One region of the Streptomyces sp. NBC_01460 genome, then DNA from elsewhere that is predicted to be linked to it. Evidence: riboswitches for the same ligand, from Rfam matches in the RefSeq annotation. Region 1 holds a riboswitch; each other region holds the start of a gene.
What was found. A riboswitch is a leader RNA that binds a small molecule or an ion and turns the genes downstream of it on or off. The one in region 1 is predicted to bind cyclic di-AMP.

Region 1 (5,153 bases):
TTCCACGGGCTGACCGCCGGCTCGCTCTCCGTCAACGGGGAGACGGGTTTCCGGGACGGGTTCGCGCCCCTCCTGCCCGACACCGCCATCGCGCTCGGCGACCTCGACGCCCTCCGGCGTGAGCTGAGGCGCGGTGACGTGGCCGGGCTCGTCGTGGAGCCGATCCAGGGCAAGGGTGTCCACGCCTCACCGCCCGGCTTCCTCCGGGAGGCGCAGGAACTGCTCCACCGGCACAAGGCGGTGCTCATCGCCGACGAGGTGCAGACCGGGCTCGGCAGGACCGGTGACTTCTACGCGTACCAGCACGAGGAAGGCGTCGAACCGGATCTGCTCTGTGTCGCCAAGGCGCTCTCCGGCGGGTACGTGCCGGTCGGTGCCACGCTCGGCAAGGACTGGATCTTCAAGCGCGTCTACTCCTCCATGGACCGGGTCCTCGTCCACTCCGCGAGCTTCGGATCCAACGCCCAGGCCATGGCGGCCGGGCTCGCCGTCCTCACGGTGATGGAGCAGGAGGAGACCGTCGCGCACGCCCGTCGCACCGGAGACCTGCTGCGGGAGCGGCTCGCCGCGCTCGTCGGCCGCTACGAGCTGCTGCACGAGGTGCGCGGACGCGGGCTGATGATCGGCATCGAGTTCGGCCGGCCGTCCTCCCTCAAGCTCCGCAGCCGCTGGACGATGCTGCAGGCGGCCCGCAAGGGCCTCTTCGCGCAGATGGTGGTGGTGCCGCTGCTGCAGAAGCACCGGATCCTCACCCAGGTGTCGGGAGACCACCTGGAGGTGATCAAGCTGATTCCACCGCTGGTCATCGGGGAACCGGACGTCGACCGCTTCGTGACCGCGTTCACCGCCGTCATGGACGACGCGCACAGCGGGGGTGGTCTGATGTGGGACTTCGGCCGGACCCTGGTGAAACAGGCCGTCGCCAACCGCTGAGCGTCTCCGGGCTTCTTTGCCTCTGAGGCAAAAAATTTGCCTCAGAGGAAAGGTCCTGGCCCAATGGAGGTATGAATCCTCCTGACGGAGGGGTGGCCGACGAGCTCCCCGGGGTCGCACCGCGCCTGCGCGACCTGCGGCGCGACCGCGGCCTCACGCTGGAGGCGGCGGCCGGGCGGGCCGGCCTCTCGCCGGCCCACCTCTCCCGGCTCGAAACGGGCCGCAGACAGCCTTCGCTGCCGATGCTGCTCGGCCTCGCCCGTGTCTACGGTACGACCGTCTCCGAGCTCCTGGGGGAGATGCCGCCCGAACGTGACGCGATCGTCCGCGGCGGTCGCCTCGAGGCCACGCCGCGCGGCACCGGAGCGGGCGGCTGGGTCTACCGGCAGGCCGGTGGACCGGGCCGCGCCATGCAGGCCCTGAGGGTCCACGTCCCGTACGGCACCGAGGGGGACCTCGTGCGTGTCCACCCCGGTGAGGAGTGGCTGTACGTCCTCGACGGCCGGCTCCGGGTCGTGCTCGGCGAGACCGTCCACGACCTCGGTCCGGGGGACAGCGCGCACTTCGACTCGCTCACCCCGCACCGGATCGCAGCGCTCGACGCCGGCGGGGCGCGCCTGCTCTTCGTCCACACGCTGCTGCAGAGCCCCACCGCCGAGCTGTGCCTGGGCAGCACGGTCCACCGGCTCTGATCCCGCTCACGCACCCCGCACCGCACGTCCCGTCCCGTTCGTCACGCCGGTCCCAGATGCCGGAAGAGAGGACTGTCATGTCCGATTCGGAGCACTACGACCCCCTGACTCCCCGGAGGGCGAGGAGCGCGGACACCCAGGAGCGGCGGATGCCCCGCGGCGTCGTGATCCGGCTCCTCGCCTACCTGGTGGCCGGGCACGTGGTCGCGGCCTTCCTCTTCCTTCTCTTCACCGTGGCCGGCAAGGGCTGACCCCGGTGCTCACGCGTCCTCGACGAGCCGCTCACGCAGTCGCTCGCGGGTCTCGGGGGTGATCTTCAGGCCTTCGAGGAAGTAGCGGTCCGTGCTGCCCCAGATCTCCTCGATGGCGGCGAACGCGGCGCCGAGGTAGTCGGGGTGGGCGCCGAAGAGGGGGTTGAGCAGCTCCATCACCTCGTCGGACATCCCCGCCGACGAGGAGTCGCTGCGCTTCACCTTGTAGCGGCGGTGCGCGTCGTTCGACTTGAGGTAGTCGGCCTCGATGGCCTCCTTCTCGACGCCGACCGCGAGCAGGGAGACCGCGACCGAGAGGCCGGCCCGGTCCTTCCCGGCCGCACAGTGCATCAGCGCGGGCATGCTGTCCTCCGCCAGGGCGTGCAGCACGCGGCTGTGTTCGGCGGTGCGGTCCTTGATGATCGAGCGGTACGAGGCGACCATGCGGTCCGTCCCCTTGCCGTCGGCCAGGATCGAGCGCAGCTGCTGGATGTTCCCGTCGCGCACCAGCCGCCAGAACTCCGCGCCGTCGGCCGGGTCGGAGAGAGGAATGCTGACATTCCGGACACCCGGCAGCTCCACGTCGAGGCCGTCGAGCTTGTGGTCGGCCGCGTTGCGGAAGTCGAAGACCGTGTGCAGGCCGAGCCCGGAGAGGAAGGTGGCGTCGGCCTCCGTGGCGTGGGCGAGATGGCCGCTGCGGTAGAGGCGCCCGTAGCGCACGGTGCGGCCGTCCATGGTCGGAAGCCCGCCGACGTCGCGGAAGTTGCGGACACCGGTCAGGTCGACGTCCGTCGGCTCGGGGCCGGCCGGGGGGACCTCTGGCAGCTGCGTCACAAGGGCTCCTGGGGTGTCGGGCGTCGGCGCCGCTCGCCGACGGGGGCACGCTCGCGACGATACGACATGGCTGCATCGGCCAACCGTCTCGGTCGCAGAGGTGTCGGTCCGCCCTGTAGGTGGTGGCCATGACATGTCCGTATTGGCGTATTTAGCGGAACATGCCCCGCTTGTGCGGGAGATGGGGTGAGGTGGGTGAGCGGGATCATATCCGTGACGGTGCGTGGCGGAGATCGCGACAGGTATTCCGGACGCCGTGCGGAAAGCCAAGATCCCGGATCCACGGAGTGTGACGGGAATTCCGCACCGGAATTGAAGCGCCGATTCCGGTCCGCAATGCGGGGCTTGTTCGCGGCGTCCCGGCTCGCTTACGGTCACGGTCAATCCGGACGGAACGCCTAATCCTGCCGCCGCCCGGAATCCGCACCGACTCACGTGTGGCAGGAGCGGGGGAACCAGGTAGGCCGCCGGCCGGAGGGATCCGGTACGGCTTGGGGTCAAGTCGCGCACCACGTGGCCGGGCATCTCCAGCCCGAACCCGACAGCTCACCTCGCAGGCGCCGGAGAGGAATTCCCCCATGCCCGCAAAAGGCAAGCACCGTCGTACGAAGACCGGCCCGATCTCCCGAGGCGTCCTTGCCGCCGGGACCGGTGGCGCCGTCCTCGCCCTCCCGCTGATCGGCGCCACCGGCGCCCATGCCGCCGAGCAGGCCGCCCCGGCCGCCAAGTCCGCCGCCGCCCACAGCGCGCCCGCGTCGGCCAAGAGCTCGGCGAAGACCTACTCCGTGGTCTCCGGCGACTACCTGGCGAAGATCGCGGCCGACAAGAAGGTCAAGGGCGGCTGGCAGAAGCTGTACCAGGACAACCGTGACGTCGTCGGCGAGAACCCGAGCCTGATCCGCCCGGGCATGAAGCTCACCCTCGGCGCCAAGGCGTCCGGCTCCGCGGAGAAGGCAGCCCAGGCCGCGCCCTCCAAGGCCGCGCCGAAGGCCGCCGCTCCCGCGGAGAAGGCCGCCGCTCCGGTCGAGGAGACGGCCGCGAAGACCGCCGACTCCGCCGCGTCGGAGAGCACCGGATCGGGCTGGGCCACCCCGGTCGAGAACGCCGTGGTCACCACCCAGTACCGCGCCTCAGGCGCCAGCTGGTCCAGCGGCTACCACACCGGTTCGGACTTCCAGGCCGCCTCCGGCACCAGCGTCCGATCCATCGGCCAGGGGACCGTGGTCTCCGCCGGATGGAGCGGCTCGTACGGCAACGAGGTCGTCATCCAGCACAGCGACGGCATGTACTCCCAGTACGCCCACCTGTCCTCGCTCGAGGTCTCGGCCGGCCAGACCGTGACCGGCGGCCAGCAGATCGGCCTCTCCGGCTCCACCGGCAACTCCACCGGCCCGCACCTCCACTTCGAGGTCCGGACCGGCCCGAGCTACGGCTCGGACGTCGACCCGATCGCCTACCTGCGTTCGCACGGCGTCTCCATCTGAGACTCCGTCCGGGACACATCACCCGGTTCGATCGCTTCGAGGAGAGGGGCGGTGCGCCACGGCGCACCGCCCCTCTCCTTATTCCTGCTTTACCAAAAACTGACCGGGTGGTCTTTCTCACCACCCGTCAACCCCTTATTACGGTCGCGTAGGTCACATTCGAAGGTGCAGGATAAGCGCTTGTGGCAGACGATTCGAGAAACAGACAACGAGGCATCATCGGGTCGTACGCAGCGATTGGCGACAGCTTCACCGAGGGTGTCGGAGACCCCGGCCCCGGCGGGACGCTCGTCGGCTGGGCGGACCGGCTCGCGGTCCTCCTCGCGGACCAGCTCCCCGTCCTCGGTGCGACGGTCGGCCCCGCGGACGACCCGCACGGGAATTTCCGGTACGCCAATCTCGCCGTACGCGGACGCCTCCTCGACCAGATAGTCGAGGAACAGGTCCCCCGGGCGAAGGAGCTGGCACCCGACCTGGTCAGCTTCTGCGCGGGCGGCAACGACATCCTCCGCCCCGGTTCCGACCCGGACGACGTGGCGGAACGCTTCGAGCGTGCGGTCGCCGAGCTGACCCAGGCGGTCGGAACCGTCATGGTCACCACCGGGTTCGACACCCGCGGCATCCCCGTGCTCAAGCACCTGCGGGGCAAGATCGCCATGTTCACCGCGCACGTCCGGTCCATCGCCGACCGCTACGACTGCCCGGTGCTGGACCTGTGGTCCCTGCGGTCCGTGCAGGACCGGCGGGCGTGGGACAGCGACAGGCTGCACCTCTCGGCCGAGGGGCACACCCGGGTCGCGCTGCGCGCCGCCCAGGTCCTCGGCCTCGACGCGCCGGCCGACCCGGACCAGGTGTGGCCTCCGCAGGTGCACCGCGGGACGTTCGAGGTGCGCCGTGACGACATCCAGTGGGCGCGCGAGTACCTCGTCCCGTGGATCGGGCGGCGACTGCGCGGGGAG
Region 2 (5,153 bases), 1.1 Mb from region 1:
GATCCCGATGGCGCCGGACTGGGTGAAGAGCCCGATGCGCCCGGCCTTGGGCGACTCGGGGGCGAGGGAGGCGTTGAGACGGACCGCGTCGGAGGTGTTGATGATGCCGAAGGCGTTCGGCCCGATGATCCGCATGCCGTACGAGCGTGCCTGCCGGACCAGCTCCCGCTGCCGCTCCCGGCCTTCGGCGCCGCGCTCGGCGTATCCGGCGGAGAGGACGACGAGGCCCTGGACCCCGTGCTCGCCGCAGTCGGCGACGGCCTCGGGCACCCGGTCGGCGGGGACGGCGACGACAGCGAGGTCGACCTGCTCGCCGATCCCGCCCACCGAGCGGTGCGCGGGGACTCCCTCGACCGTTTCCGTCTCCTCGGGGAAGGACGTGTTCACCGCGTAGGCGCGTCCGGTGAAGCCCGAGCGGAGGAGATTGCGCAGCACCGTCCTGCCCACGCCGCCTGGCGCCCGGCCGACGCCGACGACCGCGACCGACCCGGGGGCCAGCAGGCGCTGCACCGAGCGCGCTTCGGCACGCTGTTCACGGGCGCGCTGGACCGCGAGGGACTCGGCCGTGGGTTCGAGGTCGAGGGTGAGGTGGACGGAGCCGTCCTCGAAGCTGCGCTGCTGGGTGAACCCGGCGTCCCGGAAGACCTTGATCATCTTGTTGTTGGCGGGCAGCACCTCGGCGGCGAAGCGCCGGATGCCTCGCTCCCTGGCCACTGCCGCGATGTGTTCGAGCAGGGCGGACGCCACGCCGCGGCCCTGGTGGGCGTCCTGGACGAGGAAGGCGACCTCGGCCTCGTCCGCCGGGGCGGAGGCCGGCCGGCCCTGGTCGTTGATGCGGTCGAAGCGCACGGTGGCGATGAACTCGCCGCCGATCGTGACGGCCAGTCCCACCCGGTCGACGTAGTCGTGATGGGTGAAGCGGTGCACGTCCCGGGCGGAGAGGCGCGGATACGGGGCGAAGAAGCGGTAGTACTTCGACTCGTCGGACACCTGCTCGTAGAAGCTGACCAGCCGCTCGGCATCGTCCGTGGTGATGGGCCTGATGCGCGCGGTGCCACCGTCGCGGAGCACCACGTCCGCCTCCCAGTGGTCGGGGTACGCGTGGTGCGGACTCTGCTCCGGAGTGGGCTCCATGGGCAAAGCCTACGGCGCCGCGCACCGGTCGCGGAGGGTTCGCGGCAGGGGCACGCTGAGGGGGCCGACGGGCGGTGGGCGCCCGGCGGCGACGCCGGGCACAGCAGTGCGCACCACATGAGAGACTGGTCTAGACAACCCATTGATACGTGAAGGGCAGAACCATGGCTGAGCGCCGCGTCAACGTCGGTTGGGCCGAGGGCCTGCACGCCCGCCCCGCTTCCATCTTCGTCCGTGCCGCCACGGCCTCCGGCGTCCCCGTGACGATCGCCAAGGCGGACGGCAACCCCGTGAACGCCGCCTCCATGCTCGCGGTGCTCGGCCTGGGCGCCCAGGGCGGCGAGGAGATCGTGCTCGCGTCCGAGGCGGACAACGCCGAGGCCGCCCTGGACCGTCTGGCGAAGCTGGTCGCCGAGGGGCTCGAGGAGCTTCCGGAGACCGTCTGATTCCGGCCATTCCGATCCGGATTTCTTTCTGCGGGAAAGCCGCGGCACCCCCGACCGGGAGCCGCGGCTTTTCTGTTTCCGGATCAGGTGCGGACACCGCTCCGGAAATCCTGAATCAGGGCAGCAAAAAGAAAGCCCTCCGGCAATTACCCCTCTTTGTATACGGCGCAATTGTTAATGGCGGACTCCCGCGATGTTTACGTGGTGTTGCGAAGTCCTCACCCGGGCGGAGGCCGCCGGGTGCCCCGGCCGGTCGGGGCGCCGCAGCCGGTGCGCCGCCGTGGCCCGCTCCGCGTGCTGGGTGGCGAGCGCCCTGGCCCGCTCGGCGTCGCGGCGCGCCACGGCGTCGACGAGAGCGCCGTGCTCGGCCCAGGAGTCCGCGGGGCGGACCGGCTGCTCGACGGCGTACATCCAGGCGATCTTGTGCCGGAGCTGGGTGAGCAGCGCGATGAGCGCCGGGCTGCCGGAGGCCTGTGCCAGCGTCTCGTGGAACCAGCCGCCCAGGGAGCGCAGATCCTCTCCCTCGCCCCTGCGGACCCGCTCCTGCCCCAGCCTGACCAGGCCTCGGAGCACCTTGAGGTGCGCCTCGGTGCGGCGCTGGGCCGCACGTGCGGCTCCCAGGGGCTCCAGGAGCATCCGGATCTCCAGAAGGTCCGCGGCCTCCTGTTCCGTGGGCTCGGCGACACAGGCGCCGGCGTGCCTGCGGGTGACGACGAACCCTTCGGACTCCAGGGTGCGCAGCGCCTCGCGTACGGGGACGCGGGAGACGCCGTAGCGACGCGCGAGCACCTCTTCGGTGAGGCGGCTGCCGCGCTCGAAGACACCGGAGACGATGTCGTCACGGATTGCCGTGCATACCGAATGCGCGGGAATGCGCATGTCCGAACCTCCGCCTTAATCCCCGCGAAACGCGGCTGATCGACGCCTGTCCTGCGACTCTATTGCAACCGGCGCGCATTTCCGATGGCGGGGCGGAATCCATGGATATCTTTTGGCCAGGGAGCTGTTCCGCGGAGGCGTCGGCGCACACACTTCCGGACGCACGACGAAGGCCCCGGCGGATGCCGGGGCCTTCGTCGGAGCGGTGTGGTGAGGTGTCGGATCAGACCTGGACGCCGTGGGCGCGGAGGTAGGCGACGGGGTCCATGTCCGAGCCGTACTCGGGGGTGGTCCGGGCCTCGAAGTGCAGGTGCGGCCCGGTGGAGTTGCCGGTCGAGCCGGAGATGCCGATCTGCTCGCCCGAGCCGACGCTCTGGCCGACGGAGACACCGATCGAGGAGAGGTGGCCGTACTGGGTGTACGTGCCGTCCTTCATCTTGAGCACGATGTTGTTGCCGTACGCGCCGCCCCAGCCGGCCTCGACGACCGTGCCGGCGCCGACCGCGACGACGGAGGTGCCGGACGCGGCCTGGAAGTCCACGCCGGAGTGGGTGCCGGAGGACCAGAGCGCGCCGCCGGACTGGTACCCCGTGGTCACGTGCGAGCCGGCGACCGGGAGGTGGAACGCGTTCAGCCGGGCGCGCTCGGCGGCGCGGGCTGCCCGCGCCTTCTCCTCACGGGCCTCCTTGGCACGGGCTTCGGCCTTGCGCTTCGCCTCGGCCTCGGCCTTCGCCTTGGCCTTCGCAGCTGCCTTCGCCTTGGCCACGACCTCGGCCTGGTGCGCCTGGGCCTCGGCCTGGGCGTCGATCTGGGCGGCGAGCGTGGTGTCGAGGGCGACGGCCTGCGTCAGACCGGTGGAGGACGGGGCGACGGCCTCGGAGTCCGCGGCGAGGGCGGGGGACGCGGTGGCGCCGATGACACCGGCGGTGGCCAGGGCCGCGATGCCGGCGACCTCGGCGCTCTTGCGCGTCAGGCGGCTCGGGGCACGGTGCTTCCCGGTGGCACGGATGAACGCCATGGAGGGGCTGGTCCTTTCCTTCCTTCTCGCCTACCGGGTTAGCTGACGGGTTCGGAGCAGGAAGGTCTCCTACGGGCCCCTGAGCCTCGTGCGAGGTGCAGGGATCCGATTCACCCCAGGGACTTCGTGGGTCCCCGGCTCCCCAGGCTCGCGCCGGACGGGGACTCGGCGATGACTGCCCGGCGCCACGGATGCGGCATTCGTCTGACGGACAGCCGGGCCGACGCTAGAGGGGGCCGCTTTCGCCCGCCAAACGGAACGGGTCTTTTGTCGCACATCCCACAGGATGAACATGTATTTTCCGCTTAAAACAGACAAAAGACAGAACCCCGGCGAGAGTGCCCCGCCGGGGTCCCTGATGTCCCGTCATGTCAGCCGGTGACGACCGACACCTCGCCGATGCCGAGCGCGCGTACGGGGTCCGCGATCTGTGCGGCGTCCCCGACCAGGACGGTGACCAGCCGGTCCACCGGGAACGCGTTGACGACGGCGGCGGTCGCCTCGACCGTGCCGGTCGCCGCCAGGCGCGCGTACAGCTGGGCCTGGTAGTCGTCCGGCAGGTGCTGCTCCACCTGGTCGGCCAGGGTGCCCGCGACCGAGGCCGCGGTCTCGTACTTCAGCGGGGCGACGCCCACGAGGTTCTGGACGGCCGTCTCACGCTCGGCGTCGGTGAGCCCTTCGGCCGCCAGGGTGCGCAGGACCTTCCAGAGGTCGTCGAGCGCGGGCCCGGTGGACTCCGTGTCGACGGAACCGCTGATGGCGAGCATGGCGGCCCCGGTCGCCCCGGAGGAGGAGCCGGGCGCCGTCGAGCGCAGCACCTGCCCGAAGGCCCGGACACCGTACGTGTAGCCCTTCTCCTCGCGCAGCACGCGGTCCAGCCGCGAGGTGAGCGTGCCCCCCAGGCAGTACGTGCCGAGGACCTGGGCGGGCCACACGCTGTCATGCCGGTCCGCGCCGATCCGGCCGATCAGCAGCTGAGTCTGGACGGCTCCGGGACGGTCCACGACGACCACACGGCCCGTGTCGTCCGCGGTGATCGGGGGCACCGGGCGGGCCTGGCCCGCATTGCCCGACCAGTCCCCGACGGTCTCGGCGAGCAGCGCGTCCAGGTCCACCTCGGTGAGGTCGCCGACGACGACCGCCGTCGCCGTGGACGGGCGGACGTGGGCGTCGTAGAAGGCGCGCACGGCCGCGGCGTCGATCCGCCGGACGGTCTCCTCGGTGCCCTGGCGCGGACGGGACATCCGGGCCGTGGCGGGGAAGAGCTCCTTGGACAGCTGCTTGGCGGCCCGGCGCGCGGGGTTGGCCTGCTCGTGCGGGATCTCGTCGAGGCGGTTGCCGACCAGGCGCTCGATCTCGCTCTCGGCGAAGGCCGGGGCCCGCAGGGCCTCGGCGACCAGCCCGAGCGCCTTGGACAGGCGGGAGACCGGGACCTCGAGGGAGACCCGGATCCCCGGGTGGTCCGCGTGGGCGTCCAGCGTGGCGCCGCAGCGCTCCAGCTCCGCGGCGAACTCCTCGGCGGAGCGCTTGTCCGTGCCCTCGGACAGGGCGCGCGACATGATCGTCGCCACTCCGTCCAGCCCCTCGGGCTCGGCGTCGAGCGGCGCGTCGAGGAAGATCTCCACGGCGACGACCTGCTGCCCGGGGCGGTGGCAGCGCAGTACGGTCAGCCCGTT
Region 3 (5,153 bases), 3.9 Mb from region 1:
GGCGTGCCGTCCTCCAGACGGGGCTGCGTCTCGACCACGTCCGGGTTGCCGCACGGGCAGCGGTGCGCGATGGCGCGCAGCCCGCGCGGCGGCCGGCCGAGCTGGAGCCCGAACGCGGCGATGTCCGCGTCGGTGGGCGTGGTGGATTCGGTCTGCGGAGGGGGCGTGTCCATGCCTGCCTTGAATGTCATCGGTCGGACTGTATGAATCGGTGCGGGGCGGGGGCTCCGCGCGGGCGCGAGGTCATTCGCGGTCCGCGCTGTCGACGCCGTCCCAGAGGTTCGAGTGCCAGGGCCGCCCCGTCGCCCCCGGCTCGCCCCGGCGCACCTCCGCCGCGTCCGGGTCGACCACCGTGTAGGCGGTCTCGCCGGGCATCACGTAGTGGAGGTGCTGGCGCGCGAGACGGCGGATGTACGCGTCGTCCTTGAGCCGCGCCTTCTCGTCGCGCAGCTCCTCGGTCCGCTGGTGGGCCTCGCGGGAGAGCCTCTCCTGGTCGGCGATCTGGTCACGCTGGGAGACGTACTGCCGCATGGGGTAGGCGAGCGCGACCACCAGCGAGCAGACGATCAGCGCGAGGAACGCGGCCCGGCCCGTGAGCCGCGAGCGGCGGGCCTGGCGGCGGTTCTGGGACCGGTAGACGCGGGCCGCCGTCTGCTCCCCGAGCAGCCGCAGCCTGGTCGCGGTGGAGAACCGGTCGCGGTCCTTCCCGGCCATGTCTCACGCCTCCCCGTTACGCACGTCCGTCCCCGCACACGGTACGGGACCGGATGCGGGGACGGACGGAGGCTGGTGCTCCGGACTCGGGCTGTCAGCCGTCGAAGCGGAAGCGCGGGAACGCCGAACGTCCGGCGTACACCGCGGCGTCGTCGAGGATCTCCTCGATGCGCAGCAGCTGGTTGTACTTGGCGACACGGTCCGAGCGGGCCGGGGCGCCGGTCTTGATCTGGCCGCAGTTCACGGCGACGGCGAGGTCGGCGATGGTGACGTCCTCGGTCTCACCGGAACGGTGCGACATCATGCACTTGAAGCCGTTGCGCTGGGCCAGCTCCACGGCGTCCAGGGTCTCGGTCAGCGAACCGATCTGGTTGACCTTGACGAGCAGGGCGTTGGCCGAGCCCTCCTCGATACCGCGGGCGAGGCGCTCGGGGTTGGTGACGAACAGGTCGTCACCGACGATCTGCACCTTGGAGCCGAGCTTGTCGGTGATGACCTTCCAGCCGGCCCAGTCGTCCTCGTACAGCGGGTCCTCGATGGAGACCAGCGGGTACGCGGAGACGAGCTCCTCGTAGTACTCGGTCATCTCGGCGGCCGAGCGGGACTTGCCCTCGAACTCGTAGACGCCGTCCTTGTAGAACTCGGACGCGGCGACGTCGAGCGCGAGCGCGATGTCGCGGCCGGGGACGTAACCGGCCTCCTTGACCGCCTCGAGGATGAGGTCGAGGGCGGCGCGGTTGGACTCGAGGTTGGGGGCGAAGCCGCCCTCGTCACCGAGACCGGTCGACAGGCCCTTGGTCTTCAGGACCTTCTTCAGCGTGTGGTAGATCTCCGCACCCCAGCGAAGGGCCTCGGAGAAGGACTCGGCGCCGATCGGCGCGATCATGAACTCCTGGATGTCCACGTTGGAGTCGGCGTGCGAGCCGCCGTTCAGGATGTTCATCATCGGAACGGGCAGCAGGTGCGCGTTCGGGCCGCCGAGGTAGCGGAAGAGCGGGAGGTCGGAGGCCTCGGACGCGGCGTGCGCCACGGCCAGCGAGACACCGAGGATGGCGTTGGCGCCGAGGGAGCCCTTGTTCTCGGTGGCGTCCAGGTCGAACATCGCCTGGTCGATGAGGCGCTGCTCGGTGGCGTCGTAGCCGACGAGCTCCGGGCCGATCTGCTCGATCACGGCGAGGACGGCCTTCTCGACGCCCTTGCCCTGGTAACGGTTCGGGTCACCGTCGCGAAGCTCAATGGCCTCGAACGCGCCGGTGGAGGCGCCGGACGGAACAGCAGCACGTCCCGTGCTGCCGTCGTCGAGGCCAACCTCGACCTCGACCGTGGGGTTACCCCGGGAGTCGAGGATTTCCCTGGCTACGACGACGTCGATGGACGGCACGAGGCATCTCCTTCTGGGATCTGACACTGGTTGTGCAGGGTCACTGTGGCCTTGCGTCACGAGCCTAACCGGCTCGGCCCGCTCCGTCGGCCGTCCGCCCGTCCCCTGGGACGAAAAAGGACCCAAGGGTCTGCATTACGGGCAAAGCTCCAGAATTCTACTGGCCAGTAACCACAACTGTTGAACGCTCACCTCTGGGTGAGCGCGCGCCGGCACTCCTTCGACGGGTGCCGGACACGGCCGCGGCCCGGCGCGCGGGGGGTCTGCGCGCCGGGCCGGGCCACCGGGGCAGGAGGGGGACCCCGGGCCGTTTCCGACTACTTCAGGTGGAGCTGCTGACCCGGGAAGATCATGTCGGCCTGGTCGACGATGTCGTCGTTCAGCTTGAACAGCTTCTCCCAGCCGCCCTTGACCTTCTTCGCGTCGGCGATCTTGCTGAGGGTGTCGCCGGCCTTCACCTTGTACTCGCCGTCACCCTTCTCGACCTTCTTGCCGGTCGGGGTGGTGACGGTCTTCCCGGGGGCCGTGCGCTTCTCGCTGCGCGTGGTGGGCTGCTCGGCCTTGCGCTCGGGCTGGGCCTTCGTCTCGGCCTTGTCGGCGCTCTGGCCGGAACCGGTGTCGACACCCGGGTCCACACCGTCGTTCGTCAGGCCGCCGGCACCGGCGCAGCCCCAGGCGCCCGGGCCCTGGAGGGCGAGGAGCTTCTCGGCCGCGGCTATCTGCTGGCCCTTGGTGGCCAGGTCGGCGCGGGCGGCGTACTGCGTGCCACCGGCGGCCGCCCAGCTGGACTGCGAGAACTGCAGACCGCCGTAGTAACCGTTGCCGGTGTTGATGGACCAGTTGCCACCGGACTCGCACTGGGCGACGGCGTCCCAGGTGTCGACGGAGGCGGCGGAGGCACCGGTCGCGCCCATGAGCGGCACGGCGACGGCCGCACCGGTGACACCGGCCAGGGTCGCGATACGGACGGCCTTGGACGGGCGACGGTGCTTGCCCTTGCTGGAAAGCAGCATGGTTCTCCTCACCGACGCCTACGAGGTGAGCTGTCGGGTTCGGGCCTGTGAGTTGCCCGGCCGTCCGCTTCCGCGGGCGGCTCCACCCCTAGCCGTCCCTTCGCCCGTCTTCCGACGGCCGGGTCCGGCGCCTACCTGGTTCCCCCGCTCCTGCCTACGGCGCTTTACGCGTCGGTACCCCTCGGCCGACGGCAGGATTCGGCGTGACGGTCGAGGGTGCCCGCGGTGCGAGCGGCTCCGACCGTAGACACACGCAACCCCCACATTCAAAGATGGACATAACGACCAATCAGCCCGTATCGTCCCGGCGGCGAGGATCGTTTCCGCAGGTCGGACGCAATATGGACGGACCGGACGGACGGGGCGCAGCAGTTGACGCAAAGAGACCCATGTCTCACTTACGCATAAGTGGACATAGGTCTCTTAACTGCCCCTGTTTTCGGGGTGTTTTCCCGCTTTTGATCAGTTGGCGGCGGCGGTCTCCGCCGGAGCGTCCTGCGCGTCCGCCCCGAGGCCGAGGTCCAGGTTCTGGCCGGGAAGGATCAGGTCCGGGTCGGAGCCCAGCTCGTCCTTGTTGGCCTCGTAGAGCGCGGTCCAGCCACCGGTCAGCTCCTGCGCGTCGGCGATGGCCCAGAGGTTGTCGCCCTCGCGGACGGTGTACGTGCCCTCCGCGCCCTGCCGCGCGTCGGAGTCGCCGCGGGAGGCGTGGCGGCCGGACTCGCGCCCGTCGTCGGCCCCCGTCTCCGTACCGGCCTCGGGAGCCGGCGTGCCGCGGTGCTTCCCGCTCGTCGTCCCGTCACCCTTCGATGCGCCGGACGACCCGGGGGCCTCGGCGGAGGGGGTCCCGGACGGCGTCGCGGTGTCCGAGGACTCGACGGCCTCGTCGCTCCTGCCGGACGTGTCGTCGGACGTGTTCCCGCTCGCCTTGCCCTTCGCGTCCGAGTCCGAGGTGTCCTTCTCGTCGGCGGTGTCCGCCGGGTCCTTCGCCTCGGAGGAGGGGGTCTCGGACGGCGTCGCGGTGTCCGAGGGCTCGGCGGACGGCTCGCCGCCCGGGTCGACGCCGGGCAGCGTCCCGTCCAGGGCGAGACCGGAGATCACCGCGCAGCTGGGCCACGCCTGCGGGCCCTTGTCGTCCAGCACCTTCTCCGCCACCGCTATCTGCTGCGAGCGGCTCGCCAGGTCGGCGCGGGGCGCGTACGACGTGCCGCCGTAGGCCGACCAGGTGTCCTGCGAGAACTGCAGACCGCCGTAGTAGCCGTTGCCGAGGTCGGCACTCCACATGCCGCCGCTCTCGCATTCGGCGACCCGGTCCCAGGTCGTCGCGTCGGCCGCCTGCGCGCCGCCCGCACCGAGCAGCGGAATGGCGATGGCCGATCCTGTGACGCCTGCGGCGACGACGATGGCGGGTGCCTGACGAGGGCGACGGTGTCTGCCGGTCGCGGAGCCCATGCGATTGCCTTCCGTGTGACTGACATGTGACGGGTGGGTCGAGGGGTGAACCTAGCCCTACTCGAACGTGTGTCACAAGTCGATGCAGCGGAGATCACGTGAAAGTCACAGAGTTGACAGGCTGTCACTTTTTTCGGCGGAGGGCCCGGGTCCGAACTCCACCGGAAGCGTGCGCAGTCCACGCATGATGAGTCCGCCCCTCCACCGCAAATCGGCAGGATCTGCGGTGAGCCGCAGGTCGGGAAGGCGGCGCAGCAGTGTCGCCAGTGCCACCCGCCCCGCCGGACGGGCCGGCGGAGCCCCCAGGCAGTAGTGGATGCCGTGCCCGTGTCCGAGGTGCTGATTGTCACTCCGTGCGAGATCCCGCGCGATGCCTCGATCTCCGAAAAGAGCCGCGCGAAAGGCACCGTGCCAAGGCAAGGCGGGTACGGCGCAGCGTGACGAACAGCAGGGCCCGCCGGGGCGGCCGCCCCTCCGGTCGGGCGGAGCCGGGGCGAGAGGTGGCAACAGGCGCCCGCCGGATACCGTCGTCCGGTGAACCACACCCCGTCGCCGGAACTCTTCACCTGGGAGTTCGCCACCGACCCGTATCCCGC
Region 4 (5,153 bases), 2.9 Mb from region 1:
GGCGGCGATCTCCCGCACCGTGCCGGCCTTCACCAGCTGGTCGAGGGCGGTGATGATCTCCTCGACGGGGACGCTCTCGTCGTCGAAGTGCGTGTAGTAGAGGTCGATGTGGTCGGTGCCGAGCCTGCGCAGGGACGCCTCGGCCGCCTCCTTGATCGTGGTGGGCGAGAGCCCCTTGTACGCCGGGTGGGCGCCGACCTTGGTGGCGATGACGACGTCGTCACGGCGGGAGCGGGCCCTGAGCCACTTCCCGATGAGGGTCTCCGACTCACCGCCCTCGTTGCCTGGGATCCAGGCGGAGTAGGAGTCGGCGGTGTCGAGGAAGTTGCCGCCCGCCGCCACATACGCGTCGAGGACGGCGAAGGTCGTGTCCTCGTCGGCCGTCCAGCCGAAGACGTTGCCGCCGAGGGCGAGGGGGAAGACCTGAAGGCCGGAGGAACCGAGCGGGCGCAGAGAAGTCATACCCGGGTACAACCAGCTGACGGAGGCACCTATTCCGATTCGCGGCCCGCACCCCGCGCGGCCCGGGTGGGCCCGGCGCCCCCGTGACAGGCGACGCCGGGCGGACCCGGGCAGACCGACGGCCCTGACGTCGGGGGGTCGTGCGTCAGGGCCGCCGGGGTTCCGGTGCGCCGAGGAGCGGCGCCGGGGATCAGATCGTGAGGCCCTTGCCGCGCAGCCAGCTCATCGGGTCCACACCCGAGCCGTCCGCGGTGTGGATCTCCAGGTGGAGGTGCGGGCCGGTCACGTTGCCGGTGGCGCCGACGCGGCCGATGGTCTCGCCGGTGGTGACCTTCTGTCCGGCGGTGACGTCCATCGAGGACTGGTGGCAGTACCAGACCTCCGTGCCGTCGTCGAGCTCAAGGACCGTGCGGTAGCCGTACGAACCGGACCAGCCCGCCGACTTCACCGTGCCGCTGTGCACGGCCTTGACCGGCGTGCCGGTGGGAGCCGCGAAGTCCAGTCCGGTGTGGTAGCCGGAGGACCACATCGAGCCGGACTGCCCGAAGGTCGAGGTGATCGTGTACGAGGAGGTCGGGACGGCGTAGCTGGCGGCGAGCTTGGCGAGGCGCTCGGCCTCGGCCTTCTTCTTCGCCGCTTCCTCCTCGGCCTTCTTCTCCGCGGCGGCCTCGGCCTCGGCGGCGCTCTGCTGCTTGGCGGCCTGGGTCGCGGCCGCTTCGGCCGCCGCCTGCTCCTGGGCGGCCCTGGCCTCGGCCTCGGCTCCCGCCGACTGCTGCTCGGCCTGCTGGAGGATGCGGGCGCGCAGGGCCTCGCCCGCGTCGGTGGTGCCCTGCTGGGCCTCGGCGGCGGTGATGCCGGCCGTGGTGAGCGGGGAGGACGCGGCGGCCGTCTCGTGCTCCGCGTCGGAGTCGCCGGACATGAAGGCACCGACGCCGGGAAGGGACTTGGCGTCGGGAAGGTTGTCCGCGATGGAATCGGGAAGAGAGATGGAGACCGGCGGCTTGCTCTGCGCGGTGGCCATGCCGCCCGCACCGACGGCCGCGATGACGCCGACGCCGAGGACGGTGGAGCTACGGGCGAGACCGCGCTGCTTGGCTACGCGATGACGGCCGCGTACGGGGCGGATGGACTCCTCGGTGGGGTTCCATTCCTCCCACGTCCTGTCCTCATCACCGAAGCCTCCGGTCCTGAAGGATGACGGGGCCTCGGGGGCAGGCTGATTGGACGCCACGTGGGCGCTCTCCTTTCCTTCCTTCTCGCCTACCGGGTTAGCTGACGGGTTCGGAGCAGGAAGGTCTCCTACGGGCCCCTTCGTCTCTCGCGAGACACAGGTGCCCGATTCACCCCATGTAGGTGGTTCCCCGGTTCCCTTGCGGAATTCGGCGCTGCGCACGGTGCCGTCTCTTGCGACGGCGGGTACAACCGCGCTGCGTTATCGAACGTTAATAGACACCCGGGTCCGATTCCAAGCTGTTCCCACAGATCGTTCACGCCTCCGGCCTGGACTTTCAGGGGTCAAACGGGCGCAAACGGGCGAGTTGAGCACCACTCATCCAGCCAGCAGTTTCTGATGGTGCGTCATATGTTATGCGGAGCGCGGTCCTTCGACTACCGAAAGTCGCGACCGGTCATTCACTGTCCCGCCCCACGATCTTCACCGTCGTCCGTCGCTCCTGCTGCCCGTGCGAAGGCCGGCCGACGGCGAGCAGCGCCATGTCGTCCGTCGACCGGCCACCGGTGTGCAGCCGTACGTCGTCGGTGAGCGCCGACAGCAGCTCCTCGGGCCCCGGGAAGAGCCGGCCGCGCAGCCGGGCCGCCGGGTCGTAGAAGACACCCTGCGCGTCGCGCGCCTCGGAGAGGCCGTCGGTGAACGCCAGGAAGGTCGCCCCGGCCGGCAGCGCCCACTCGTCCGACCGGTCGGGCCACACGTCCAGCCCCATCCCGAGCGGCAGGGCGGGCACGGTCGGGGCCAGCACGTCGAGCGCCCCGTCCGCGTGCAGCACCAGCGGCTCAGGATGGCCGCGGTTGACGACCCGCAGGGTGTCCGAACCGGCCGGGATCTCCGCGAGGACCGCGGTGACGAACCCCTCCATGGAGTCGAGCCCGCCCCGCCGCGAGCCCTCACGGGCCAGCGCCCGCTCCAGTCGCTGGACCACGCCCTCCAGCGACAGCTCCTGCTCGGCGGCCTCCCGGAACGCCCCGATCACCACGGCCACGGCCGCGACGGCGTCCAGCCCCTTGCCCCGCACGTCCCCGACCACCAGCCGGACCCCGAACGGCGTGTCCGCGACGGCGAAGAGGTCGCCGCCGACGAACTCGTCCGCCTGGGCCGCCTCGTACCGCGCCGCGATGTGCAGCCCGCCGATCCGGGCGTCCGGCACCGGGAGCACCGCACGCATCGCCGTCTCGGCGATGACCCTCGCCGAGGCGAGCTGCTCGTTGCCGCGGTGCACGACGCGGTTGATCACGAGGGACAGGGCCACGACGGTGATCAGCGTGAGCAGGTCGGTGACCGGCGTGACCCTGAGGAGCACGCCGTCCGAGAGCCGGATGGCGAGCACGACCAGGACCGCGGCGATCCCGATGCGGACGGTGCTGCTCAGCGAGAAGAACGGGGCGGCGACGAGCGCCGCGGCGGCGAAGAGCGGGACAGCGGTGACCTCGGGCGGCGTGGCGAGGTCGAAGGCCACCCCGGCACAGATCATCAGGGCGGGCAACGCACGCACGAACCGCTGGGAGCGGGCGCTCCCGGGAACGCCCCGTCGGCGTCCGTCCCGCTTCCCCACCTGTGCAACACCCCTGCCCGGTCCACCCACGGCTGCGGACGGTACCGCGCCCCACCCAGGCTGGCCGGAGCCGCGCCGAGCGGCGACTCGTCATCGGCCAAAGGGAGGAGCACGCCGGAGCCCCGTCCTCCGGAGGTCAGTCGGAGAGCCGGCGCTGCGCGTAGATCGTCAGTGCATCCCGTACGAAGACGGCGGTTCCGTCTCCGTGGCGATCGTAGTTCCTCCCGAAGCGGGGATCGGCGACGTACATCTCCCCGAGGCCGGTCACGTACGCGCGCGTGGGCTCCGTGGTCGCCGACAGCCACTCGCAGTGCCGCCGCGCGATGTCCTGCACCTGCTCGCTGTCCGCCGCCAGGCCGGCGGCCCTGGCCTCCCCGTAGTCCCGGGCGATGACCTCGTGCACGCCCTGGAAGCGGGCGCGCTCGTCCTCGGTCAGTCCGCGCCACCACCGGCCGCCGCGCTCGTACGCCTCCCTGCCCCAGCGCTCCGTGACCTCCTGCTCGTACTCCGTGTGATCGAAGCCGTCGAGCACGTCCTCCGCCATGAGTTCCTCCCCTTGTTCGGTCCGGTGGAGAGTGGTCCGCACCGAGGCGATCTGCCGGCCGATGCGCTCCCGCTCCTGCTCCAGCAGGCGCAGATGGGTCCGGAGCGCGGCGGAGGTGTCCCGCTGCCCTTCCAGCACGTCCTTGATCGCGGGCAGGGAGAGCCCCAGCTCCCGCAGCAGCAGGATGCGCTGGAGCCGGACCAGAGCCTCCTGGCCGTAATAGCGGTAACCGTTGGCACCCGTGCGGCTCGGTGCCAGGAGACCGACGTCTCCGTAGTGCCGGAGCGTGCGGCTCGTGGTGCCGGCGCGCCGGGCGATTTCCTGGATGGACCACTCCATGACGGAAACGCTAGATCTTTACGCGGCGTCAAGGTCAAGCCCGGGACCGGCGGCCGGGTGACGGCATACGACAGAGGCCCGGATTCTCGAAAGAATCCGGGCCTCTGTCTTTCAGTAGCGGGGACAGGATTTGAACCTGCGACCTCTGGGTTATGAGCCCAGCGAGCTACCGAGCTGCTCCACCCCGCGTCGTTGTGATTGCAACTCTACGCCATCCGGGACGGTGCTCCGACCACTTTTCGCACCCACTCCCGGGCCGGGATCCTGCCGGCCTCCACGCGGTACGCCAACACGGCCTGTATACGGGGATGTTGCCAGGCGGAGTGGCGTAGGCAAGGGTGTTGCCGCACCCCCCGATCTTGCGTATCGCCTGCTGGAGGGCCTCCCACCATGTCCACACCGCACAGACCTGCCCCGTACCCCTCGGCCGCGCCGTCACCCCTGCGCGTGTCCCTCGTCAGCGGCGTGATCGGCGCCGTCTTCGGTGCGGTGATCAGCGCGGCCGTCAACTACCTGGTCATCGGTGTGCCGGAGAGCGCCTCGGTCAACGCGCTCAACCACGGGATATCGGGCCTGTTCAGCGGATTCGCCGCAGGCTTCATCGGGCTCATGGTGCATCTGCGCGGGAAGCGGGCGGAGCCCGTTCCCTCGGAGTCCGTCCCCCTGGCCCCGGAGGCCGACGCCCCGGCCGTTCGGCAGGGCTGACCCCACGCCGTACCCCGTCCCGGAGCAGCCGGGACGGGGCACCGCGCCCCGCGATTGCGAGGTGTCCGGAGCGGCGGGAGGCTGGAGGGGCAAGCCTTTCGGTGTTCGGTCCCGTCTGCGCGGCATCCACAGGTGCCGGCGTCGGCCCAACCGCCTCACCCGATGTGATGGAGCCAGGGGAGGCCGGGCGCATCCGCGCTAGGAGACGATCATGGACGGCACCCTCCTCGAGACGATGCGGACCTCGCTGCGGGGCCCCGTCATCGGTCCGGACGACCCCGCGTACGGGCAGGCCCGCACGGTCTACAACGCCATGA

Region 2: linked by a shared signal. The riboswitch ahead of OG488_RS28290 (M23 family metallopeptidase) and the one ahead of OG488_RS33085 (M23 family metallopeptidase) in region 1 are both predicted to bind cyclic di-AMP.
Region 3: linked by a shared signal. The riboswitch ahead of OG488_RS15380 (transglycosylase family protein) and the one ahead of OG488_RS33085 (M23 family metallopeptidase) in region 1 are both predicted to bind cyclic di-AMP.
Region 4: linked by a shared signal. The riboswitch ahead of OG488_RS20025 (M23 family metallopeptidase) and the one ahead of OG488_RS33085 (M23 family metallopeptidase) in region 1 are both predicted to bind cyclic di-AMP.

Annotation. Positions count from the first base shown of each region.
Region 1 is NZ_CP109473.1:7,342,722-7,347,874, forward strand. Features, by position in the region: gene OG488_RS33065 (aspartate aminotransferase family protein) at 1-933, shown strand, start outside; gene OG488_RS33070 (helix-turn-helix domain-containing protein) at 1,005-1,625, shown strand; gene OG488_RS33075 (DUF6126 family protein) at 1,703-1,876, shown strand; gene OG488_RS33080 (tyrosine-protein phosphatase) at 1,886-2,710, opposite strand; cyclic di-AMP (ydaO/yuaA leader) riboswitch at 3,125-3,283, shown strand; gene OG488_RS33085 (M23 family metallopeptidase) at 3,289-4,194, shown strand; gene OG488_RS33090 (SGNH/GDSL hydrolase family protein) at 4,377-5,153, shown strand, end outside.
Region 2 is NZ_CP109473.1:6,253,617-6,258,769, reverse strand. Features, by position in the region: gene OG488_RS28305 (bifunctional acetate--CoA ligase family protein/GNAT family N-acetyltransferase) at 1-1,134, opposite strand, end outside; gene OG488_RS28300 (HPr family phosphocarrier protein) at 1,299-1,580, shown strand; gene OG488_RS28295 (GntR family transcriptional regulator) at 1,755-2,459, opposite strand; gene OG488_RS28290 (M23 family metallopeptidase) at 2,683-3,477, opposite strand; cyclic di-AMP (ydaO/yuaA leader) riboswitch at 3,491-3,658, opposite strand; gene OG488_RS28285 (M16 family metallopeptidase) at 3,849-5,153, opposite strand, start outside.
Region 3 is NZ_CP109473.1:3,486,218-3,491,370, forward strand. Features, by position in the region: gene OG488_RS15365 (DUF501 domain-containing protein) at 1-173, opposite strand, end outside; gene OG488_RS15370 (FtsB family cell division protein) at 244-714, opposite strand; gene eno (phosphopyruvate hydratase) at 809-2,095, opposite strand; gene OG488_RS15380 (transglycosylase family protein) at 2,413-3,108, opposite strand; cyclic di-AMP (ydaO/yuaA leader) riboswitch at 3,109-3,280, opposite strand; gene OG488_RS15385 (transglycosylase family protein) at 3,571-4,557, opposite strand; partial or broken gene OG488_RS15390 (cytochrome P450) at 4,663-4,920, opposite strand; gene OG488_RS15395 (cytochrome P450 family protein) at 5,092-5,153, shown strand, end outside.
Region 4 is NZ_CP109473.1:4,478,680-4,483,832, reverse strand. Features, by position in the region: gene OG488_RS20030 (aldo/keto reductase) at 1-462, opposite strand, end outside; gene OG488_RS20025 (M23 family metallopeptidase) at 653-1,693, opposite strand; cyclic di-AMP (ydaO/yuaA leader) riboswitch at 1,705-1,857, opposite strand; gene OG488_RS20020 (PP2C family protein-serine/threonine phosphatase) at 2,091-3,278, opposite strand; gene OG488_RS20015 (MerR family transcriptional regulator) at 3,385-4,131, opposite strand; tRNA gene OG488_RS20010 (tRNA-Met) at 4,247-4,320, opposite strand; gene OG488_RS20005 (hypothetical protein) at 4,522-4,836, shown strand; gene OG488_RS20000 (FAD-binding oxidoreductase) at 5,048-5,153, shown strand, end outside.